3 regions of the Sporomusa sp. GT1 genome follow, and region 1 is predicted to be linked to each of the others. Evidence: riboswitches for the same ligand, from Rfam matches in the RefSeq annotation. Region 1 holds a riboswitch; each other region holds the start of a gene.
The links. Region 1 has a riboswitch for cobalamin ahead of GT1_RS18000 (ATP-binding protein). Riboswitches for the same ligand answer to the same signal wherever they lie in the genome.
Positions count from the first base shown of each region.

Region 1 (8,094 bases):
GATGAAGAAGCCGCGCTGGCTGCGGCAAAATCAGGCCAACTCGATCTGGTCCTGGTTGAAACGGAATTTGCCAAAACAAAAGTGGCAGGCATGCATTTGGCAGAACTTGAGACAGTTACCGGTCTGGTCATCAACCTGCCGATGGTGAAAGAAACGACAACCGCTGATGGCAAAGTAATTGGCAATAATGTTACCAGCGATTGGGCTATTCGCAAGGCGTTGAATATTGGCATTGACCGCAAGCTGATTGTCCAAAATGCATTTAATGGAATTGGGGACCCGGCCTATGGCTGGTCGGCTGCCCTGCCGTGGGGCAATGCTCAGGCGGCCTTTGCCGACAATCAGGTTGAAGAAGCCAAAAAAATTCTTACAGATGCCGGCTGGATTGATACCGATGGCGACGGCATCAGGGAGAAAAACGGTCTTAAGGCCGAGTTTGTAGTTACCGGACGGAGCAATGATCTGCAAAGGTATAATACCGTTGTCGCCGTCGCGGCAGATGCCAAAAAACTTGGGATTAATATTATTCCCAAAGCAGCTCCCTGGAACGAATGCCGGCTAGCGCAGGCAACACCCACCTGCTGGGTTTTTGGCAGCCATAATCCTATGGATGTATATCGTTATTATCATTCTTCACAGATGGGCAAAGGTGTCATCGGCAATCCTTCCTCTTATGCCAATCCCAAGGTTGATGCGTATATCGACCAGGCCTTGGCTGCTACCAGCAGTGATAAAGTTGACGAATACTGGCGCCTGGCTCAATGGGATGGAACCACCGGCATGAAAGAAGATTATCCTTATCTCTGGATCGCTAATACCCGTCTTACCTACTTTATCAAAGATGGGCTGGATATCGGCAAGCAAAGAGTTCATGTCAGAAGTCAGGGGATTCCTGTTGTCGAGAATCTGGCTGAGTGGTCATGGCAATAGCTGGTCACGCTAAATCTATGGCGTAAAGGAGAATTCAATGAGTACAGGCACCTTGAGATATTGGGGGATGACTCTTGTCCGGATGACGACCTTGCTGATTGCCATTAGCATGGTTAGCTTTATCCTTATTGCTTCATCCCCCATAGATCCTGTTGATGCTTATGTCGGTGATTTGAGTGTCTCGGAGGAGCAGCGAAACAATATTATTGCTTACTGGGGGCTGGATAAATCGCCGGTGGAGCGTTACCTCATCTGGGCCGGACACCTTTTCGAGGGGGATATGGGGACCTCGATTACCTATCGTCAGCCGGTGACCGAGGTAATCGGCGAACGGTTTAAAACCTCACTGGCGCTAATGGGGCTTGCCTGGGTATTTTCCGGGATTATCGGCTTTCTTCTCGGTGTAGTCTCAGGTGTCCGCCGGGGCAGTGGGCTGGATAAGGCAATTAAGACCTTTTGTCTGACCTTGACGGCAACGCCTGTTTTTTGGATGGGATTGCTGATTTTAATGGTATTTGCCGTTGAACTCCAGTGGTTTCCGCTGGGGCTGGCGGCACCCATCGGCAAAGTTGCCGGGGAGGCGACGCTGGCGGAAAGGCTGTATCACCTGATATTGCCGGCCTTCACGCTGAGCATTACCGGAGTGGCTCCGATTGCCCTGCATACCAGACAAAAGATTATTGATGTGATGAAAAGTGAATATGTGCTGTTTGCCAGGGCCAGAGGTGAAAAACGCTGGACTGCTGTCAGACGTCACGGTATCCGCAATATTCTGCTGCCGGCAATCACACTGCAGTTTGCTTCTTTCAGCGAGCTTTTTGGCGGCTCGGTTCTGGCGGAAAAGGTTTTTTCCTATCCGGGTCTGGGCAATGCGGCAACTACCGCCGGTCTCAAGGGAGATATGCCGCTGTTGTTGGGAGTGGCCCTGTTCAGTGCGGTATTTGTTTTTACCGGAAATTTTATGGCTAATGTGATTTATGGAATTGTAGATCCGCAAATCCGGGAAGGAGGAAAGCATGGATAAGGCTTCCACAGCACTCATGCAGTCCCGGAAAATCCGGTTGAATAAAAGAACCAAGATGGTGATTGTCGTCGGGATAGCCCTGTTTTTTCTGGCCGTAGTTACGCTTGCGGGAATTTTCATGGATCCCCTTGCTTATGGTGCCGATTATTCCGCCAAGCGTTTGGCACCTTCGTCAGAGCATCTTTTTGGCACCGATTATTTGGGACGGGATATGTTTTACCGAACGGTTAAGGGGCTTTCAACCAGTGTCTTGATCGGGCTGCTGGCAGCCTTTATCAGCTCCATTATCGCGCTGGTGCTTGGCATACTTTCAGCCACTTTTGGCGGTAAGACCGATCAGTTTATTAATTGGCTTGTCGACTTGTGCATGGGTGTACCTCACCTAATTCTGTTAATCCTGATTTCGATTATGCTGGGCGGCGGAATTCAGGGTGTTGTTATTGGTGTCGCGGTGACACACTGGCCGAATCTCACGAGGGTGGTGCGGGCGGAAGTCATGCAGATCCGCTCGGCTCATTATGTGCAGGTTGCCCGGAAATTTGGCAAGAGTAGATGGGCCATTGCCAAAGATCATATTATTCCTCATGTATTTCCTCAGTATATAGTTGGGTTGATTCTTCTGTTTCCCCACGCCATCTTGCATGAGGCAGGCATCACCTTTCTCGGCTATGGCCTGCCGCTGGATATGCCGGCCATTGGCATTATTCTCTCAGAATCGATGAAACATCTGGCGACAGGCATGTGGTGGCTGGCTTTCTTCCCCGGACTTGCCCTGCTGCTGGTGGTTATCCTGTTTGACACCATTGGTGATTACCTGAAGATGCTGATCGATCCTTTTGAAGCTCATGAATAAGGAGGCGGAAAGAATGACAAATCAGAAAGACAATAATTTGCTGCTTGAGGTAGAAGAGCTTTCCGTTGCTTTCCGGATGTATGATGCCGCCTTCGAACAGCAGGAATTACAAGTAATTTCTGATCTGAGTATTCAGGTGCGGCGGGGAGAAATTTTGGCTATTGCCGGCTCCAGTGGTTCCGGTAAAAGTCTGCTGGCTCATGCAGTACTGGGTTTACTGCCGGAAAATGCCATTGTGACAGGGCGAATGGCTTATGACGGGGAACTTCTGACCCCGGAAAGGCAGGAACAGCTGCGCGGCAGCCAAATTGCCTTGGTGCCCCAGTCGGTGGCTTATCTTGACCCGCTTATGCGGGTGGGCGAACAGGTCCGGGGCCCTCACGGCAAGGCCTCAGCCCAGCGGGCAGCCTTTGAACGCTATGGTCTCGGTCCGGAAGTGGACAAGCTGTATCCTTTCCAGCTTTCCGGCGGCATGGCCCGGAGAGTACTGGTTTCTACGGCAGTGGTCGCTGATGCGCAGCTGATTATTGCCGATGAGCCGACACCAGGCCTTGATCTGGGGATTGCGCTGGAAACGCTGAAACATTTCCGGGAGTTTGCCGACCAGGGCAAAGGGGTTGTTTTGATTACACATGATATTGATCTGGCTTTTAATATTGCCGACAGGATCGCGGTTTTTTATGCCGGGACCACCGTTGAGGTAGCTAACGCTTCCGACTTTAGCGGCAAGGGTGAAGCTTTGCGGCATCCTTATACTAAGGCTCTGTTTCACGCTTTGCCCCAAAACGGTTTTCACCCAATTGAGGGATTCCAGCCGTATCCGAAAAACCTTCCGCCAGGCTGCCTGTTTGGGCCGCGCTGCCCCCACAAAGGGCTGCAATGTGAGGAAAAAGTCTTTATGCGGGACGTGCGTGGCGGCAGTGTGAGGTGCAATCGTGGCGCTTGAAGTAAAAAATATTAGTTTTCGCTACAGAAACGGCCCCTGGATTCTTAACAATGTCAGCTTTCGCGTGGACGAGGGCGAGCGGGTCGCCTTGGTAGGCCCCAGTGGTTATGGGAAGAGCACCTTGTCTAAAATTATTGCCGGTTATCTGCAGCCGACGGCAGGGGAGATTCTCTGGCAGGGCAAGCCGCTGCCGGAAACCGGCTACTGTCCGGTTCAACTGGTATATCAGCATCCGGAAAAAGCCATAAATCCCCGGTGGAAAATGGCCGACTCTCTACATGAAGGCTGGACGCCGGAGCAGTCCATGCTTGACGCGATGGGCATTAAGCCGGAATGGTTGGGCCGTTGGCCCAACGAACTATCCGGGGGCGAATTGCAGCGGTTTTGTGTAGTGCGGGCCTTGAGTCCTGAGACCCGTTTGCTCATTGCCGATGAAATGAGCACAATGCTTGACGTTATTACGCAGGCGCAAATCTGGCATTTGGTTCTCAAAGTGGTGGAAGAACGAAAAATGGGCTTAATTGCCATTACCCATAATCAACCTCTGGCAGAGAAGATTGCCTCCCGTATCATTGACTTGCCGGCCCTTAACCGGCTGGAAAGCATTACTTAATTTGGGTGAGCCGGCGGCTGTCGACTGTCCGGTGTATTATTTAAAGTGTTGACAAACCAGTTGCTTTTCGCTAGTATAAATATGAAAGTGACAGATAATTTCATGTTTGGAGTTAGGTGCCGTAAAGGCTTAATAGGGAAGACCGGTGCAATACCGGCGCGGTCCCGCCACTGTAATGGGGAGCAGGCTTAAGATATGCCACTGGGATGAAGCATCCTGGGAAGGTTTAAGCAAGCTATGATCCGGAGCCAGGAGAACTGCCTAGCTGACAATCACCGTTTTTCACCCACGTGGTATGGGGAGGGGATTACAGTTAAGTGTGGCTTCCTGAATATCATCGGGAAGTTGGCGGAGCGGCTGAATTCACTCCTGGTATTGATACCAGGAGTTTTTTATTCTACACTGCGGACATGCAGGAAGTACGCAGCCAAAAGATTGTGTGATAACAGCATACTGACAGAATCAGGTGCCCGTAAGGGCTTAATAGGGAAGACCGGTGCAATGCCGGCGCGGTCCCGCCACTGTAATGGGGAGCAAGCTTAAGATATGCCACTGGGATGAAGCGTCCTGGGAAGGTTTAAGCAAGCCATGATCCGGAGCCAGGAGAACTGCCTGATTAACAGTCACCGTTTACCCACGAGGTATGGGGAGGGGATTATTTACCGGTTGTCGATAACAAGTTTGCCAGAGACCTTCCTTACTCGTATAAGGGAGGTCTCTTTTTATTATGACAGAAAGCGTAATACCACCTCTCATCTAAGGCTTGTGAACTAATAAGGAGATGAATTGACGTTGCAACATAACGCGGTATACCCGTTTACTGCCATTGTCGGGCAAGAGGATATGAAATTGGCCCTTATCTTAAATGTAATCAATCCCCTGCTGGGCGGGGTATTGATCAAGGGGGAAAAAGGTACAGCCAAATCCACCGCAGTCAGGGCGCTGGCTGACCTGTTGCCTGCTATGGAAGTGAGTACAGGCTGTCCTTTTCATTGTGATCCGGCAGACCTTAGCCGGCTGTGTGACAGTTGCCGTGGCAGAAGTGAAGAACAAACGCTGCCTGTTCAATCAGTGAAAATGCGGGTGGTAGAGCTGCCTGTCAGTGCTACCGAAGACCGGGTTGTCGGCACTTTAGATATTGAACATGCCATCAAACAGGGGGAAAAGAAATTTGACCCCGGCATTTTAGCTCAGGCCAATCGCAATATATTGTATGTGGATGAGATTAACCTCCTGGATGATCATGTTGTTGATGTGCTGCTGGATGCCGCCGCCATGGGGGTAAATACTGTGGAACGCGAGGGCGTGTCTTATTCCCATCCGGCCCGCTTTGTTCTGGTCGGCACCATGAACCCGGAAGAAGGCGATATCAGACCGCAGCTATTGGACCGTTTCGGGCTGTCGGTGGCCGTAGCCGGGGAAAACCGGCCCGAGTGCCGGGTGGAGGTTATTAAACGGCGGCTGAGCTATGAACAGGACCCTGCCGCCTTCGGTCGGCAGCACCAGGCAGAACAGGAACAGCTGGCGGCGAGCATTATGCAAGCCAGCCGTCTCTTGCCACAGGTGACTATTAAGGATGAGCTGCTGCTGCTTGTCGCCAAGCTGGCTATTGCCCTTGATGTTGACGGTCACCGGGCCGATATTACCGTTATTAAGACGGCCATAACCCTGGCCGCCTTTGACGGACGGGAAGAGGTAGAGCCTGAGGACGTAAAAAAAGCCGCCCGGCTGGCACTGCCGCACCGGATGCGGCGGCGCCCGTTTGAGGACGGTACGCTGGATTGGGACAAAGTTGAGGCTGTATTGGCACAGCCGTAAGCCGGGAGGAATGATACTATGCAGCGCATGATATTTCCGTTGGCGGCCATTGTCGGACAGGAAACCGTCAAGCGGGCGCTTCTCATTGCCGTCGTCAATCCCAAAGCCGGCGGGGTTTTGGTGGCCGGGGAAAAAGGCACCGCCAAATCGACACTGGTACGTTCTCTGGCGGAAATTTCCGGTGAGGCCAGGTTAATTGAGCTGCCGCTCAATGCCACCGAGGATATGGTGTTTGGCGGACTGGATATGCAATATGCCCTGGAACAGGGTAAGCGCCGCTTTCTGCCGGGCATACTTGCCAGAGCCAATAATCGCCTGCTTTATATTGATGAAATTAACCTGCTGCGCCAGGAGTTTCTGGGATCTCTGCTGGATGCGGCTGCTACCGGCGTGTACCGGGTGGAAAGAGAAGGAATTTCCTGTCTGCATGCGGCAGCCTGTACCCTGATTGGCACCATGAATCCGGAGGAAGGAACCTTATCACCCCAGATGATTGACAGGTTCGGCCTGTATGCTGCCGTCAGCCGGGAAAAAAACGAGACCGACCGGATGGAAATTATGCGGCGGATTTTGGCCTATGAAGCCCGTCCGGCAGAATTTTGCCGGCAGTATGCGGCGGCTAATGAAGCCATCAAACAGCAGGTAACAATCGCCAGGAGCCTGCTGCAAGCCATTGCTGTACCTGAAGCTATGATCTTGCTGGCAGCACAGATGTGTGCCAAGGCGCATTCGCCAGGCCATCGGGCCGAACTATTTTTATTAGAGGCCGCCCGGGCCATTGCGGCGCTTGCCGGACGTACCTATCTGCTGCCTGCCGACCTGGAGGAAGCCGCCTGCTATGTATTGCCGCAGCGCATGCGGCAGGAGGAGCAGCCGCTTCCCCCCGAACCGCCTGAGCAAAATGAACCGGAACAACCGGATAATCAGCCGCCACTACCGGAACCGCCCACCAACCAACAGGAGCGGGAACAGCCGGCAGAACAGACTGTTCCGCCGGCCGGGCAGCCGGAAAGTGGGGGCAGTGACCAGGAGAAGGTGGCAGATATTGATACAACTTTTCCTTTTATCCGGATGGCGCTAGCTTTGCCCCAGGACCGTCAGGAGCGCCGGGGCAGCGGCAAACGCAGCCTGACGCGCACCGATACCAAGCAGGGACGCTATGTACGTTCAGGCATTCCGAACGGACAAGTGACTGATCTGGCTTTTGACGCCACCTTGCGGGCGGCGGCTCCTTATCAAAAGTTCCGGAACACAGCCCAATGCGCCATTGCCATTGAACGCGAAGATTTGCGGCAAAAAATCCGGGAGAAACGTATTGGCAGTACCTTTCTGTTTGTCGTTGATGCCAGTGGCTCCATGGGCGCGCGGGAACGGATGCGAGCCGTCAAGGGCGCCGTGTGTGCTATGCTGCAGGACGCCTATCAGCAACGGGACCAGGTTGGTCTGATTGCCTTCCGGCGACAAACCGCAGAGGTGCTGCTGCCCATCACCCGCAGCGTGGATTTGGCGCAAAAGTGCCTGCGATATTTGCCTACAGGCGGTAAAACACCGCTGGCTGAAGGGCTGACGGCGGCCTTGAGGGTGCTGGCCTCCCGCCGGCAAAAAGACCGGGAAATGAAGCCGGTACTGGTGCTTGTTACCGACGGGCGGGCTAATACCACCACTACAGGCGGTGACGGCATGGCCGATGCCCTCAAAGTAGCCGGAAAAATACATAAAACCGGTGTGCACAGTGTGGTCATTGATACTGAAAGTGATTTTGTCAAACTTGGTCTGGCGCGGACGGTAGCGAGGGAGATGGGCTCTGTCTATTACAGCCTGCGGGAGCTGTCAGAGCACAACATTATGCACATTGTCAAAAATTTGTCATAAAAAGCGATGTAAAAGAGAGAACTTTATTGACCTAACGG
Region 1 covers NZ_BMBX01000023.1:26,009-34,102, reverse strand. The annotation lists gene GT1_RS18025 (ABC transporter substrate-binding protein) at 1-930, shown strand, start outside; gene GT1_RS18020 (ABC transporter permease) at 968-1,954, shown strand; gene GT1_RS18015 (ABC transporter permease) at 1,947-2,807, shown strand; gene GT1_RS18010 (ABC transporter ATP-binding protein) at 2,821-3,753, shown strand; gene GT1_RS18005 (ABC transporter ATP-binding protein) at 3,743-4,366, shown strand; cobalamin riboswitch at 4,464-4,646, shown strand; gene GT1_RS22585 (hypothetical protein) at 4,684-4,809, shown strand; cobalamin riboswitch at 4,814-4,997, shown strand; gene GT1_RS18000 (ATP-binding protein) at 5,159-6,184, shown strand; gene GT1_RS17995 (VWA domain-containing protein) at 6,203-8,056, shown strand.

Region 2 (8,094 bases), on a different contig from region 1:
AATGTTTAATTGGCCCATAGGTACCCCTCCTGTATTCAGCAAATTAGCGGCCTAACATATACATAACCGCATTAACCGAAGCTGCTGCAATCGGGCTGCCGCCTTTGTTGCCAAGCACAGTGATATAGGGAACAGGCGAAGTGGTATGCAGCAGTTCCTTGGATTCGGCAGCACCAACAAAACCGACAGGTACGCCAACAATGAGGGCCGGCTTGACATTATTTTCTTTAATCATTGTCAAAACTTCAAACAGGGCTGTCGGTGCATTGCCAATGGCCACAATGGCGCCATTGAGCTTATCACCAAATTTGCGCATGGCCGCCATTGACCGGGTAATGCCGGCTGCTTTGGCTTCCTGGGCCACCGTTTCATCAGCTACCAGACAATAAGCCTGGCCGCCCAGTTCGGCCAGCCGGCGCTTGTTTATACCGGTGCGAACCATTTCTACATCACAGAAAATGTCGCAGCCGTTTTTAAGCGCCGCGAGCCCGGAAGCAATGGCTTCCGGATGAATTTTAATAATCCGGGCATAATCGGGGTCACCGGCAGCATGAATAATGCGCGAATACACTTTGATTGCCTGTTCATCTAAATTGAAACCGTCTAAATAGGGAGCGATAATCTCCATACTGCGATTTTCAATAGCCATCGGGTCTTTTATATATTCCATGATAATCCCTCCCGAATAGTAATTATTCTCATTTTGCAGCAGTACCGGCCAGCAGTCTTGTTATTACTTCGGTGCTTGTCCGGCACAGATTTTTATACTCAATCGCCGGACGTCCAATGACCACCAGCTTCAGACCAAGTTCCATAGCGGCCGATATTTTGGTATCAGCACCACCAATAGTACCACTGTTCTTAGTTATGACAACCTCTGTACCATACTCCTTAAATAACGCCACATTAAGCGTGTGGGAAAATGGCCCCTGGATGGCAACAATATCACCAGGCTTGAATCCCAGTTCCATACATTCTGTTATTACATCAATTTGTGGCAGCACCCTGGCAATCAGGCGGCAATCTGCCAGCAGCGGTTCTGTCTTGAATATCTTTAACGTGCGGCTGCCTGTGGTTAAGAAGATTATCTTGCCAAGACCGGCTGCTATTCTTGCGGCCTCGGCAGCATCTTTAGCCAGATGCAGTTGCCTGTATTCCGGAACACTCACCTCTGAACGTTCGTAGCGTATGTAGTCAACTCCACTGGTTTCACAGGCAGCCATAGCATTTGCCGATACATTGGCGGCATAGGGATGGCTGGCGTCCACAACCGCCTTAATCCCCTGAGCAGCTATGAATTCCTGCATCCCCGCCAGTGTCAACTGTCCCGTATGGACACAAATACCTGGTAATTCGGCCAAACTTCGGCCATAATCACTGATTACCGATACAACCACCTGATAACCGCCTGCCGCCAGACAGGCCGCCAATTGGCGGCCATCCTGCGTACCGGCCAGCACTAAAATCATACGTGATAGCCTCTGGGGGTAATCATTCTCCCATTGGCTGTATATGTCTGGCTGTTGCCAATAATGACCAGTGAAAACATATCAATATGCTCTTTAGTAAAGTTGTCCAAAGTTGACAACGTCATATCTTCTTTGGTCCGGGTAGCGTGATGCACAATCCCGACCGGAGTATCGGTCTGCCGGTGTTTTAGCGCAATTTCGCGCACCGTTTCTATTTGACTTGTCCGCCGGGTACTTTTGGGGTTATAAATAGCAATAACGAAATCCCCGGCAACCGCCATTTCCACTCTCTTTTTAATAACTTCCCAGGGAGTTAATAAGTCACTCAGACTGATAACGGCAAAATCGTGCATCAGCGGTGCTCCCAGGATAGATGCTGCCGCACCGACGGCGCTGATACCGGGAATAACCTCTACTTCCGGCTGCCTGGCTGCCGGCTGCTTGCCAACAAGTTCAAGCACTAAACCGGCCATACCATATATTCCCGGGTCGCCGCTGGAAATTACCGCCACCTGTTTTCCGGTCATGGCTTTATCTACCGCCGCCTGACAACGGTCGATTTCCTGCATCATGCCTGTGCCAATGGTGGTTTTGGCTGGCAGCAGAGCTTTTATCAAATCCAAATAGGTATCATAACCAACAATAATCTCAGCATCTTCAATCGCCTGCCGGGCTCGGGGCGTCATATCCTCCAGGCTGCCTGGCCCTATTCCCACCACCGATATTTTACCGTTGTGACCGCCACAGTCACTTTGGGATATTTTGTTTTGGGCAAAATCAGCTTGTTGTTCCGCCCCGCTAGTATGGCTGCTGGTTCGCATACATTTCCCACTCCTATCTTCTCATTAACAAAATCAGATAACGACAATTCATATTGGTCTATACATTGTTCCAGTTGTTCATTGGTAAAAAACTTAATCGGCACACCCAGCTGCTCCGCCACTGCGAGCAAACCCTGTTCATCGGCTTTTACGACAGTACTGCCAATCACAGCCACACTGTTGCTGCTCCGTCCGATTGTCCGGCAAGCCTGATTGATGGCTGACAAAATTTCAGCACCGGTGGTATCCCGCCGACAGCCGATACCAAGGGCTAAACTGTGGGGACGCAAATACAGATGCTGTTTCTGAATAGTAAGTTCTTTATCGGTAATGACTACAGCAGCATCATACTGATCCGGATGGATAAGTTCACTGCTATAAACTAATGCAACCCCTTGCCTGGCTGCCAAAGCAATATACCGCTCGCTTTCAGCCAGTTCTTTATCAACAAAAAACAACACCCTGTCACCATTAACAATGGCTGCGTTTATGGTTTTTAGCGAGCTGAACGGTTCTATGGCCAGGTCAAGTTTGACTGCCAGTATGTCAGCAGCCGGCAAGCCGGCAACATCGGTAGCGGTAGTGATAACCGGCACAGCTTTGGCGGCACGGCTCACTAACCCGGTTAACTCATTGGCGCCGCCGATATGACCTGACAACAGGCTTATCGCATAATTGCCGCCATCATCCATGACAACTACCGCTGGATCGCAGCGTTTGTCCTTCACCTGTGCCGCAATGACCCTCACGACAATTCCTGTCGCCATAATGAACACCAAGCCATCATATAAGGAAAATATTTCAGCTACCAGGTCGCTTAAGGAGTCATAGGTATGATGTAACTCTGGCAGATTGCGCCCGTTTTTAGCATAGACATCAACCCCCGGCCCCAGCAGCGGTGCTATCCGTTCAGCCAGTTCGGCCCCTTTGCGGGTAACTGAGATGACTGCCAGCTTCACAATTTATTTAGCCTCCTGCGCCTGTCTGAACATATGTCCGAATTCCGGAGCATATAACCGCGACAAAGCATAATCGGTTTGCAAGACCTTACCGACCACAATCATGGCTGTACGGTCAATATTATTTTCTCTGGCAATTTGAGCAATAGTGCCTAAGGTAGCGCGGAAGATTTTTTGATCAGGCCAGGAGGCTTTTTGCACAATAGCCACCGGGGTTTCGTAGGTATAGCCGCCATCTACCAGCTCTTTAACCACATTGTCCAGCATATGCACACTCAGGAAAATACACATCGTAGCCTCGTGGCTGGCCAGCTTAACCAGTTTTTCTTTTTCCGGCACCGGGGTGCGCCCTTCCAAACGGGTAATAATTACCGTCTGGGATACATCAGGCAATGTATATTCCTGCTTTAAGGCAGCAGCTGTAGCCAGGAACGAGCTAACGCCGGGGATAACTTCAAAATCAATATTTTTCGGTGCCAGTGCATCCATTTGCTCCTGAATGGCACCATATATGCTGGGATCGCCGGTATGTAACCGGACTACCAGCTTGTTCTCTTTAACCCCTTGCTCCATAACAGCAATGACTTCATCCAGCGTCATGGAGGCGCTGTTATAGATGGCAGCTCCATTTTTAGCCAGGGATAAGAGCGCCGGATTGACTAACGAACCGGCATAAATAATGATATCTGCCTGTCCCAAAAAGCGCTGCCCTTTCACGGTAATCAGCTCAGGATCTCCCGGACCGGCTCCTACAAAAAATACATTCATTGATATTCTCCCTTCATCCAGGCTGTTTCCCTATCCGGCAGCCTGCCCTTCTTTAGTACAGGTAATAATATATATCGGGTTAAGTGCTTTAAACATATTACTGGTGCCCACCGGCTGAATCCGGGTAACTTGTACACAGCAAGCCTCAACCGCATAGGCCGGACGCTGCCGCATAAGCTGGAGAGCGGCAGACAGTGTTTCTACGGTAACAGCTGTTACAATCAGGCGTCCGCCCGGTTTCAGCAATTGATCGGCCGAGGACAAAATGTCGGGCAGCCTGCCGCCACTGCCGCCGATTAAGATGACTTCCGCCGCCGGCAGCCCGGCCAGCGCCGCCGGTGCCGAACCAAGCACAGCCTTAACATTGCCGGCCGCAAACTTAGCGGCGTTGGCCTTAATCAGTTCAATCCCCTCGGGTTCGCGCTCAATGGCATATACCCTGCCTTGCCTGGCCAATAACGCTGCTTCAATGGATAGCGAACCGGTACCTGCCCCGATATCAATGACAGTGTCGGCAGCACCAATGCTGGCCTTAGCCAAAGTTAAGATGCGAATTTCCTGTTTCGTCATCGGAATGTCGCCTCTGATGAACTGCTCATCCGGAATACCTAAGCTGTGACTCATGCTTTCACCACCATTACGCTATGTTCAAAACCGGGAGTTTCTGTGGCCTCGGCTAAGGTCATAGCAGCCACCACTTCATTGTCATAAGACAAATTGGCGCATAACCAGACATGAGCCGCCTCCGGCCACCCGAATGCTAACAGGATGCGCGAAATGCAGGCCGGATTGTGCTGAGTGTCAGTCAGGATGCCCAGCTTATGGCCTGGCCGGTAACGCAGTACCTCATCAGCGGCTGTACGGCCATGCATACTGATCAGAGCGGCATCCTGCCACACTTCGGCCACCCGGGCAAACGCCAATTGGGCCGAACTAATACCGGGAATCACCGTAATACTCTCTGGCGCAAACCGTTTTCTGACTGCCACCAGCATGCTGTAAAAGCCCGGGTCGCCGGACACCATAACCACTACATCCTGACTTGCCAGCTGTTCTTCAATAAAATCAAGCACACCGTTGATATCTTTATCAATAATCCTGGTAACCTGACCGCCTGCGGCAAAGGTATCCAGCGCCCGCTTACTGCCTACCAGAACTCTGGCCTGGGCAATCCTCCGGCTAACGACAGGCAGTACATAATCAGGCGATCCGGGGCCAATGCCAACAACTACTACCTGGTACCTACATTCCATCCTAAATGGCCTCCAATTTCACGGGCTGTCTCATCAAGCCCCAGTATATCTCCCTGTAAAGTCACAATAACGGTTCCCACTGTCAAATCACCAAACACATAACGCTTTGCCCTGGCACTGGCCCTTTCGGCCAGTACAGAATAAACCTCGGTCATATTATACCGGGCGATGATTGGCATAGCAGCTTCGGTAGTAGTCGAAGCCATTATTTCTTCGATGGCCGTCTGTGGCGCTCCGTTTAGCGCCATATAGGCGGCTATTGTCTCCAGGCGGGCATCGGCCATCCGGTTATGAGTATGGAATATGCCGGCCGACACTTTAACGATTTTGCCAAGATGTCCAAATAACAACACCCGGCGCATGCCGTATTTTACTGCATTCTCCAACATATGTCCGATAAAATTGCTTGTCTGGATTACGGCAGCGGCCGGCAGGCCGCAACGGTTGATGGCTATATCCTGTCCGATTTTTCCCGGAGCAAATACTATATCTGTATAGCCTAATGCCTGCACCACACTAATCTGCGGTACAAGTGAATTTTTAAAAGCCTCTTCTGACATCGGTTCAACAATACCGGTAGTGCCAATAATCGACAGTCCGCCAACAATCCCCAATATGGGGTTAAGCGTTCTGGTCGCCAATTTCTCTCCCTCGGGAATAGAAATTGTCACAACAGCCCCTTTATCTGTTGGCAAACACTCAGTCACAGCCCTGGTAATCATGGAACGCGGCCCGGGATTTACTGCCGGTTCACCTACCGGCACAGCCAGCCCGGGTTTGGTCACCGTTCCTACGCCAATACCTGCTTTGATCATAACTCCCGGTTTATCGGTAATAATGACCTCTGCCATAATCCTAACCCCATTGGTTATATCCGGATCATCACCGGCATCTTTGATTATTGCCGCCATACCGCCGCCGGCAACCGGCCAGCTTTCGGCAACAGGTACTGTCAGCAGGACTCCTTGTGGTGAAAAAACCTGAAGAACAGTCACCGGCTGGCCCAGCCAGGCCATAACCGCAGCCTTGGCTGCCGCTGCGGCACAAGTCCCGGTGGTTATCCCTTTGCGCATTTCTTTATCGGACAATAAAAAAGCCCCCTTGAGCAGGGGGTATAACACCAAACAACATGTAAAGATTGCCTGAATATTGTACCCACACCTGCCTATCTTCCGTAGGTCCTAGCGGCATGTGTTAGAACAGGCAGGTCTCCTGACTCTGGTTCTTCGCGTACTTAGCCTTCCCAGTTTCCCAGTGGCATGTATTAAGCAGCATCCCCATTACAGTGGCGGGACCGCGCCGGTATTACACCGGACTTCCCTATTAAGCGCAAAGCACCCATTCCCTTACATGTATCAAATTTGCGATTAGTACTATTATTCCATATAGTTAATTATTTTCCTGCTTACCAGGCAGGAATTATCTAAATTAAATAATCTAAAAATTTTTCTGTATTTTTTGCGTTTTTTGTCAATTTTTAAAAGGGTTTTAGCCTATTTATTACGAAGTGTATACTGGTCAGACCATCATACCGATTAATTCGGTTATAAGGGAGTGGAGAATTTGAAAAAAGTAAGTGAAAATTGGACCCATGCGCTTACCTCCGGTACTTGTAGCGCCAACCTGTTCCCGGAGTTTGAAACCCGGGCAAAAAACGCGGCCGCCGAAGTATTTCGCGTCAAAACAGCGGCTGAAGCCAAAGAAGTCATTGCCAATTTAGTCAAATACACCAACGCCCGCAAAGTAGTAGCCGTTGACAGCCCCTTGCAACAGGCAGCAGGAATTAATGCCACCCTAACAGACCTGGGTGTAAGCCTGTACACCGAACAAGCAGATATCGCCGAGCATGCTGAAAGTGCCGACATTGGCATCTCCGCTGTTGAGTTTGGCATTGCCGAGTCAGGCAGTGTTTGCCAGGATGCGTTAGCGTTTGAAAGCAGGCTTGTCTCGATGCTGCCTCCTTTACATATTGTTTTCATGAACAGCAATAGAATTGTTCCCGGCATAACAGAAGCTATGGAAACAATCGCCAAAGTCTACGACCGCGGTTATATCAGCTTTATTACCGGCCCCAGCCGCACTGCCGATATTGAACGCGTACTGACAATCGGCGTACATGGTCCCAGCCGTTTTGTCATTATTGCCGTTGATGAAGAAGTTAACGGAGGTAAGCAATAATGGAAGCGAATAATCGTAATATAAAAAATGAAATCCAGGAAAAGTTACAGGATGAAGTGCTGCGTGGCGCATTAAGCCGCTTTGCGGAGGCCTATCCAATATCCAGGGCCAAAGCTTATGAAAATGTTGCCGATATTGAGGCTCTGCGCGAACAAGTCCGTCAAATGAAGATGAGCGCCGTTGCCGATATTGAAAACCTAGCCGATAAATTTGAAACAGAAGCTGCCAAACGGGGCGCTAAAGTGTTTCGCGCCAAAGATGGCAATGCGTTAAAAGAATATTTGATAAACCTCTGTAAAGAAAAAAATGTAAAACGAATTGTTAAATCCAAATCCATGGCTTCCGAGGAAATTCATCTTAATCACGATCTGGAAGCAGCCGGCTTGCATGTTAAAGAAACTGACCTGGGTGAATGGATTATCTCTCTGGCCGGTCATAAACCGTCCCATATGGTTATGCCAGCCATTCACTTAAACCGTGAACAAGTTGCCGGCTACTTCTCCAAAGAACTGAAGCAGGAAATTCCGACCGATATTCCGTTCATGGTTCAGGCTGCCCGCCAAGCGCTCAGAGGGGAGTTCCTGGAAGCTGATATGGGCATATCGGGCGCAAACTTCGGTATCGCTGAAAATGGCGCTATCGGGCT
Region 2 covers NZ_BMBX01000001.1:326,582-334,675, forward strand. The annotation lists gene GT1_RS01720 (cobyrinate a,c-diamide synthase) at 1-18, opposite strand, end outside; gene GT1_RS01725 (precorrin-8X methylmutase) at 44-670, opposite strand; gene cobK (precorrin-6A reductase) at 699-1,469, opposite strand; gene cobJ (precorrin-3B C(17)-methyltransferase) at 1,466-2,155, opposite strand; gene GT1_RS01740 (cobalt-precorrin 5A hydrolase) at 2,176-3,249, opposite strand; gene cobM (precorrin-4 C(11)-methyltransferase) at 3,253-4,017, opposite strand; gene cbiT (precorrin-6Y C5,15-methyltransferase (decarboxylating) subunit CbiT) at 4,048-4,641, opposite strand; gene cbiE (precorrin-6y C5,15-methyltransferase (decarboxylating) subunit CbiE) at 4,638-5,270, opposite strand; gene cbiD (cobalt-precorrin-5B (C(1))-methyltransferase CbiD) at 5,249-6,343, opposite strand; cobalamin riboswitch at 6,455-6,627, opposite strand; gene GT1_RS01765 (lactate utilization protein C) at 6,834-7,448, shown strand; gene ldhH (L-lactate dehydrogenase (quinone) large subunit LdhH) at 7,448-8,094, shown strand, end outside.
Region 2: it holds a riboswitch for cobalamin, as region 1 does, so the genes downstream of both, cbiD (cobalt-precorrin-5B (C(1))-methyltransferase CbiD) here and GT1_RS18000 (ATP-binding protein) in region 1, are expected to answer to the same signal.

Region 3 (8,094 bases), on a different contig from region 1:
TTCAGATAGGCCGGAAGTCCCAGCAAACCGAGAACTTCCCTATGTCCCGGCTCGGCGGCAAAATGCGAACCAATCAGATAGGCTTTCACCGCCGGCGCCATTTGTACGGCAAGCAGGGCGGCTGCACTGGTGACAAGGCCATCCAGCACTACGGCGGCCCGCCCGGCAGCCGCCCCAATAATTACTCCCACCAGGCCTGCCATTGACAAACTGCCTACTTTTGTCAATACATCCAGAGGATCCTGTTTATCAGGCTCATTTACCACCCAGGACCGCCGGATAATCACCCGCTCACGGCCGGTGAGGTTTTCCAGCGGCTGTTCACTATAGCAGGAGGCAACCGCCAAACCGGAAATTGTGCCGGCTATGCCCATTTCACCCAGTCCGATTACCTGCACACCGCTGGCGATGGCCTCTGAAGCCGTTTGGATTCCCACCTTGATGGCCTGTATTGTTTGCGTTCTGGTTAATGCCGGACCTTGCAGCATATTTGCCGTACCATAAGCAATTTTTTCATGCCGGACTTGCGCGTATGGCGGCAGCTCGGCGGCAACGCCGATATCCACCAGGACCAGCTTGGCCTGCGCATGTTCGGCAAAGCTGTTAATCACAGACCGGCCCTGGCAAAAATTACTAATCTTTTGGACGGTTGGTGTCTGCTCATATCTGCCTCTGGCTGCCAGGGCGGCTTCGCTGTCGGCAGCCATAATGATAATGCTTTTTTCCAGATTGCGGGGACGGGGATGGCCTGTAACCCCAGCCAGCTGCCGGGCGATATGTTCAAAAGAATGTAAACTGTTAAGCGGCTTGGTGAGGTTATCCAATCGCAGTTGACAGCGCTCCATCGCCTGCTCATCCAAGGGTTTGATGGTTGCCAGAATATCGTTAAACATGAGTCTGCCCTCCCCGGTTACTGTTATCAAGCAAGGTAACGGCTGCCTTCAACATGTCGATGGCGACTGAAGCGCCGATGCCTTCTCCCAGCCGGACCCCCATGTCGACAAACGCTTCCCGCCCCAGACAGCGCAAGGCAATGATATGGGCCGGTTCACCGGATAAATGGGACGCAAACAGGTATTCTTTGCTTACAGGCTGGATGGCATGGGCAATCAAAGCCGCCGCCGTGGTATTAAGGCCGTCAATTATGACAGCACAGCGATTAGCGGCAGCACCAAGAACAACCCCGGCAAGGGCTCCGATCTCAAACCCGCCAACCTTGGCCAATACATCAAGCCCGTCTTTGGCATCCGGTTTATTAACCGCCAACGCCTGGCGGACAATGGCAAGTTTTACCTGCATGCGGCTGTCCGATATGCCGGTCCCCCGCCCGGTAATCTTGTCCGGCTCCAGGCCGGTAAACGCACCGACAATGGCAGCACTGGCCGTCGTATTGCCAATGCCCATTTCCCCCAGGCTAAAACAATTGTAGCCTTCACTCACCTTACTGTTGACAATCTCAATCCCGGTTTCGATTGCCTGTACAGCCTGCTCCCGGCTCATGGCCGGCCCTTGTGTAAAATCCTGAGTTCCATAAGCAATCTTCCGGTGCCACAGTCCGGGAACATAGGATAAGTCACCTGCCACCCCAACATCCACCACCACCAGGTCAGAACCGCTGAAATTGGCAAAAGCGTTGGCACTGCCCCCTTTGGCGATAAGATAATTGGCTGTCATATGCATAGTAGTTTCCACCGGATAGGCACTGATACCCTGCCGGGCAACTCCATGATCTGCAGATGTTACCACCATGCAGCTGCGGGGCAGGCGCGGCTCGGTCTCACCGGTGATGCCTGCATACTGTCTGACCATGTCTCCCAACCGGCCAAGGCTGCCTGCCGGCTTGATCAGACTATCCAGCTTATCCTGTACCTGCTGCATAATCACAGTATCCGGGGCAGTAATTTTCACTAAGGTATCTTGCAGTAAACTCATAGCAACCTCCAATTATGTTAAGTAAAGAAAACACGGCTTGCGCCAAACCTTAGGCAAAAAACAGGGGGCAAAAATAAAAGGCTCTTTTGGGCAATCCCAAAAAAGCCTTCTTTTCCATGAAGGATGTAAAACGGTGTAAGGCAGGTCTCCTGGCTCCCGGTTCATCAATACTTACGCCTTCCCCTTGACGAGTGGCCTGTGTAAGCTCTCCTCCGGTACAGTGGCGGGCCCGCGCTTATGTATGGTGTGGCCATACTCAGACTTCCCTATTCTCCCCCGGTAGTAGTACCTTGTGTCACCATCTAATCTCAAATTTTAAGTGACACAAGATACTAGCCGGCGGCACCTTAACCGTATTATGCAAAATTTCCTTAATTATAACAGAGTCCTGTAAATACCGTCAATATGAACAGGCCGGGAATATTCCCGGCCTGTTTTCTGAAAGCATGATTATCCGCAGAACCTGGCTACGGCTTAATGGTGTCTTTAAAGACTTGCTTGCCATCTTTCATTTCAATAATAACGGCATTTTTCTCTGCATCATGGGTGGCATTTAAGGTCGTCGCACCAGTGATAGCAGCAAAATCTTTGGTGGCGGCAAGCGCCTCACGGATCTTAGCCGGCTCCACACTGTTAGCGCGTTTGATGGCGTCAATCAGCAGATTGGCGGCATCATAACCCAAAACAGCCAATGCATCCGGCACTAATCCATACTCTTTTTTGTAAGCTTCAACAAAAGCTTGTGAGGTGGGACTGGTGTTATCCACCGAGTAGTGGTTGGTAAAGTAGGTGTTATTTAACGCGGCGGCTGTGCCAATTTCTATTAGTTTAGGCGAATCCCAGCCATCACCGCCGATAATGGGAACAGTAATGCCCAATTCGCGCGCTTGTTTTACAATTTTGCCTACTTCCTCATAATATCCGGGCACATACAGCACTTCAGGATTAAGGGCTTTTATTTTGGTTAAAATAGTCTTGAAATCCTGGTCCTTTTGCAAATAGGCTTCTTTGGACAAAACCACGCCGCCGCCTTTAGTAAAGGCCTCTTCAAAGAAGGTGGACAGTCCTTTGCTGTAATCACTGCTATTATCCACTAAGATAGCGGCTTTTTTAAGGTTTAAGCTATTGAGGACAAAATTAGCTCCTACCGTCCCCTGGAACGGATCAATAAAGCAGACGCGGAAAGTATAGTCTTTTACCTTATTGGTTTTTTCATCCACAGTTACTTTCGGATTGGTTGCCCCTACTGCTAAAAGCGGAACTTTGGTTGCTTCAGCTACACTGGAGGCAGCAATGGCGTTCGAACTGGCAAACATACCTGTGATGGCGACTACCTTGTCCTGAGTTGCCAGTTTGGTCATAGCGTTGGCGGCTTCAGAAGGTTCACTCTTATTATCGGCAACAACGGCGGTTATTTGTTTGCCAAGCACTCCGCCTTTGGCATTGGCTTCTTTAATAGCCATTCTGGCACCATTAGCAGAAGAAGTACCCATGGTTGCGTTACCGCCAGTCATTTCATTTAGAACACCAATTTTGATGTCATTGGAAGCGGTCCCGCCGCAGCCTGCCATAACTCCTGCCATTAACAGCACAACAGTTAGTACGGCTACTAATTTTACACTTGTTTTACGCATTACCCAATTTCTCCTCCCTTTTTTTGACCCATAAACCGCTTGCTTTTTGCCAGGCTCGCACTTGGCCGGCTAATAAAAGCAACGATTTTTTATAAAGCAGACTTAGCTTCAGGTGGGGTTTTAACCCCATCTGAAGGTTAGTTCGCCCTTATCCGGGGACTTAGTCGCTCTTACTCCCACCTGGAGAGGTGGGAGTCTTAGAGCGAGTTAGTCATCGGATAAAGTAAACTTAGCTTCAGATGGGGGTTTTCAGCCCATCCGAAGCTAAGTCTCCCTTAACCAGAAAAAATTAGACTGCCTGGTTTTTTGAAAAATCAGGCAAAAAGTATACTGTCTATATACTTTTATAGTATTTTTTTAATCCTGTTTCTTCTAGTTCTACATTATATTACATTACCCAGGCTTTTTCAAGATAACCAACCATCACAATTACTAATTATCTTTATTTTTTTCACCATTTGTACTTCCTGCAAATACACACCCCTTATTCGTCCTCCCCTATTACCCTTTACCGAAAATTCGCTTATCTTTTTCGTGAAATAACCCACCTAGTACGTAGTAAATTTGGCCAAGAGACTTCTTTACTCATTTTACCAATCCGTGTTATTATAAACATACCACTTTATAGTTAAAGGAGGTTGTTAGTTTGCCGGGCAGAAATTTATCCATTGCTATTGCCGGAAGCTATAGGAAAAACATGCGGTCAGTGCCCTAGTGGGATAGTAGCTTTAGTTGGCGAAGATTTTACCTAATCAAGGGAGCGGATTATATTTTGTATGAATTTATGCATATTTTATTGAGTAAATTACCTAAAGGCTGGGTTTTACAACACACAATCACGATATGCACATAAATGGTTGAAACAGGAAAGGAAGTTGTTAATGACGACAGACTTATTAGAAAAATTGAAAGAGGCTGCGCAATCGGTCTTGCCAGTCAGTGCCATTGTACTTGCTTTGCATTTTACGATATCTCCTCTGCCGTTTTGGTCTTTGATGCTGTTTCTTACAGGCACCCTCCTGCTCATTATCGGCATGAGCATTTTTACCATGGGCGCCGACATTGCCATGATGCCTATCGGGGAAGCCATCGGCGCAGAATTAACCAAATCAAAAAACATCTGGCTGATCGTCGGCTCCGCGTTTATTCTGGGTGTGGTTGTCACCATAGCCGAGCCGGATTTGCAGGTACTAACCAAACAGGTACCGGCGGTGCCTGATATGGTTCTGGTAAGTTCGGTGGCTTTTGGCGTAGGTGTGTTTCTCGTGTTAGCACTACTGCGCATTCTATTCCAGTTTTCACTGTCCTATATGTTTATTGTATCGTATGTGATATTGTTCATTGTCGCCGCACTGACGGCACCCGATTTTCTGGCTGTCGGCTTTGATTCCGGCGGCGTAACCACCGGGCCGATCACAGTACCGTTTATTCTTGCCCTGGGCGCCGGTATTTCCGCAGTAAGAGGCGGTAAAAGTTCGGAAGAAGATAGTTTCGGCCTTTGCTCGTTATGTTCCATCGGTCCTGTTTTAGCGGTTTTAGTTATGGGTATGTTTTTTGATGCCTCAGGTTCCGGGTTCGCCTTTGAACCAAATGCCAGCGTAAATAATCTTGGCGAATTATTAGATTCCTATCGTCATGGCTTTGTCCTCTTATTTGAGGAAGTCTTAACCATCCTTCTGCCCATTGTGGTTATTTTTATACTTTTCCAGTTCATTCGCTTGAAATTGTCAAAAACAAAATTAATACGAATATTGATCGGTATTGTCTACACCTTGATCGGGCTCTCCATCTTCCTGACTGGCGTCAATATCGGTTTTATGCCTGCAGGCACTTATATCGGCAAAGAACTTGCCACCCTTCCTTATAATTGGATTCTGATTCCTCTGAGCGCAATCATCGGCTTCTTTGTCGTTTACGCCGAACCTGCCGTTCATGTACTCAACAAACAGGTTGAGGATATAACCAGCGGCTCCATCTCCAAAAAAATGATGATGACAGGCTTGTCTTTAGGAACAAGTGCTGCTTTGATATTATCGGTGGTACGAATTTTAACCGAAATCAGCATTTGGTACTTCTTACTTCCCGGATATTTGCTGGCTTTGGGGTTAACCTTTTTTACACCAAAAATATTTACAGCCATTGCTTTTGACTCCGGCGGGGTTGCGGCCGGCACCATGACTGCGGCGTTTTTGCTCCCCTTTGCCGTGGGTATCTGCGAAGCTGTCGGCGGCAATGTCATGACAGATGCCTTTGGCATTATTGCCATGGTGGCAATGATGCCATTGATAACCATACAGGTCGTTGGGGTTATTTACAACATGAAGCTTATGCACAACAAAAACCTGGAGGAAAATCTGCATACCGATTTGCTATTCGCAACTTCGTTTGATGAACCTGACGGCAGCGATAGTGCCACCGCCCCATTGCCCTATGCCGAAGGTGATGAAAATTCCTCTGCTCTAAATAATAAGAATGACTTGGATTTGCATACAACACATGATAATATAATAGAGTTGACAGAGGACCAAAAAGATGCAAACCTCACGGAATGCGAGCAAGAAAATAACCTGACGGCTCGAAAGGAGAAATAAAAACATGCCGCAAACTCTATCACTGGTGTTTGTAGTGGCGATTGTAAACAGAGGCAAAGGCCAAAAAATGTCAGAGCTTTTTGCTGATGCTGGCATAAAATTTGACTTGCTGGCTCTGGGAAAAGGAACCGCAGATAAAAAGTTTCTCTCCTATTTGGGCCTCGGTGAAACAGAAAAAGATGTTTTGTTTTGCCCAATGCCATTCGAACTATCACGAACTATCTTAAAAAATCTTAATGAGGAAACACACCTTGGCAAGCCTGGCAAAGGCATTGCATTCTGCATCACGATAAACAGTATTGTAGACGCCGCATCGAAGATACAAACACAGGATGCTCCCCAAAATCAAGGAGGGATAGCTATGGAGATTCCACATAATTATGATTTAATTATTGCTGTCACCAACCAGGGTTATGCTCATGAGGTCATGGATGCTGCGAAAGCCGCAGGAGCAACCGGTGGTACTATTTTACACACAAGAGGTGTTGGGCTGCAAAAGGCTGAGAAATTCTTCGGCATATCCATCCAGCACGAAAAAGATATGCTGTTCATTCTGACAGAAACGCAGAAGCGCCAGGACATCATGACCGCAATTACACAAAATGCAGGTCTGCAAACCGAGGCGAAAACTATAACCTTTTCCCTTCCCGTCAACGGCGTTGCCGGACTTCCCCAGAGAAACGCCCCTACTCCTAACTAGTCATTTTCAACTACAACGCCAAAGCTGTAACCGGTATATATTCATCCTTTGCCGGTTACAGCTTTTTTGTGTGCTTTCAGCCTTATAACGCAATTTTTTTGTAAAAAAACAACGAATTTTATTCTAATATGTTGACACTTCTGCAAAAACATTGTTACAATATTTTTAGCCCAGTATACATTTTTTACTAATTTATTATATTTCTGGAAAATATTGTACTTGGTAAAATTGCACATGGACAAGTTGTCAGTATCTGTTATCATGGCACTATTCCTATTATTCAAGGAGGTTTTAGTTTGCCAGGCAGGAATCCCAAAATACTAGCTGCGAAAAAATACCTGTCATTATTTTTTGGCTCTATTTTAACGGCAATAGGATTGGAAATATTCTTAGTGCCAAATCAAATCATTGATGGCGGGGTTGTCGGGCTGTCAATAATGGCCAGCCATCTCACCTCCCTGTCACTAAGCGCATATCTGGTTTTGTTCAACCTGCCCTTCCTGTACTTAGGGTATGTCCAGATAGGAAAAACTTTTGCCTTTTCCACGATTTTCTCGATTTGTTCTTTATCCTACTGGGTTTCCGTCTTCCACCCCATTCCGGAGTTAACTGACGACTTATTCTTAGCCGCCATCTTTGGCGGCATCATTGTGGGCTTAGGTGTGGGAATCATCATTAGAAACGGCGGCTCATTAGACGGCACTGAGATTGTCGCCATTATTTTAGACAAAAAAACCGCCTTTTCCGTAGGCGAAGTGGTCATGTTTATCAACCTGTTTATCCTGGGCAGTGCCGGTCTTGTCTTTACCTGGGATAAAGCCATGTACTCGCTGGTCACCTACTTTGTCATCTTTAAGGTAATTGACCTGACCATTCAGGGCCTGGATGAGTCTAAAGGCGTGTTCATCATCTCAGACAACCATACCGAAATTGCCGCCGCACTCATGGCCCGGCTGGGCCGGGGAGTGACCATTCTCCAAGGCGAAGGGGCCTATACAGGCTCTCCCAAAAAAGTGCTTTATTCGGTTATAACCAGGCTGGAAATCGCCAAACTCAAAACAATAGTGGAAGAAAAAGACGAAAGCGCGTTTGTTACCATCAGCGAAGTGCATGATGTGATGGGTGGTAACTTAAAAAAGAAATCCATCCATTAATTGAGGGGAAAAAGCTGCAACCGGATAATTGTTGTCAATTGTCCGGTTGCAGTTTTTTCTCCGGTAATCTGCCAGGTTTTATG
Region 3 covers NZ_BMBX01000007.1:63,263-71,356, forward strand. The annotation lists gene GT1_RS10535 (nicotinate-nucleotide--dimethylbenzimidazole phosphoribosyltransferase) at 1-893, opposite strand, end outside; gene cobT (nicotinate-nucleotide--dimethylbenzimidazole phosphoribosyltransferase) at 886-1,932, opposite strand; cobalamin riboswitch at 2,054-2,240, opposite strand; gene GT1_RS10545 (ABC transporter substrate-binding protein) at 2,400-3,566, opposite strand; gene GT1_RS10550 (DUF1538 domain-containing protein) at 4,448-6,157, shown strand; gene GT1_RS10555 (P-II family nitrogen regulator) at 6,192-6,857, shown strand; gene GT1_RS10560 (YitT family protein) at 7,154-8,011, shown strand; gene GT1_RS10565 (3D domain-containing protein) at 8,090-8,094, opposite strand, start outside.
Region 3: it holds a riboswitch for cobalamin, as region 1 does, so the genes downstream of both, cobT (nicotinate-nucleotide--dimethylbenzimidazole phosphoribosyltransferase) here and GT1_RS18000 (ATP-binding protein) in region 1, are expected to answer to the same signal.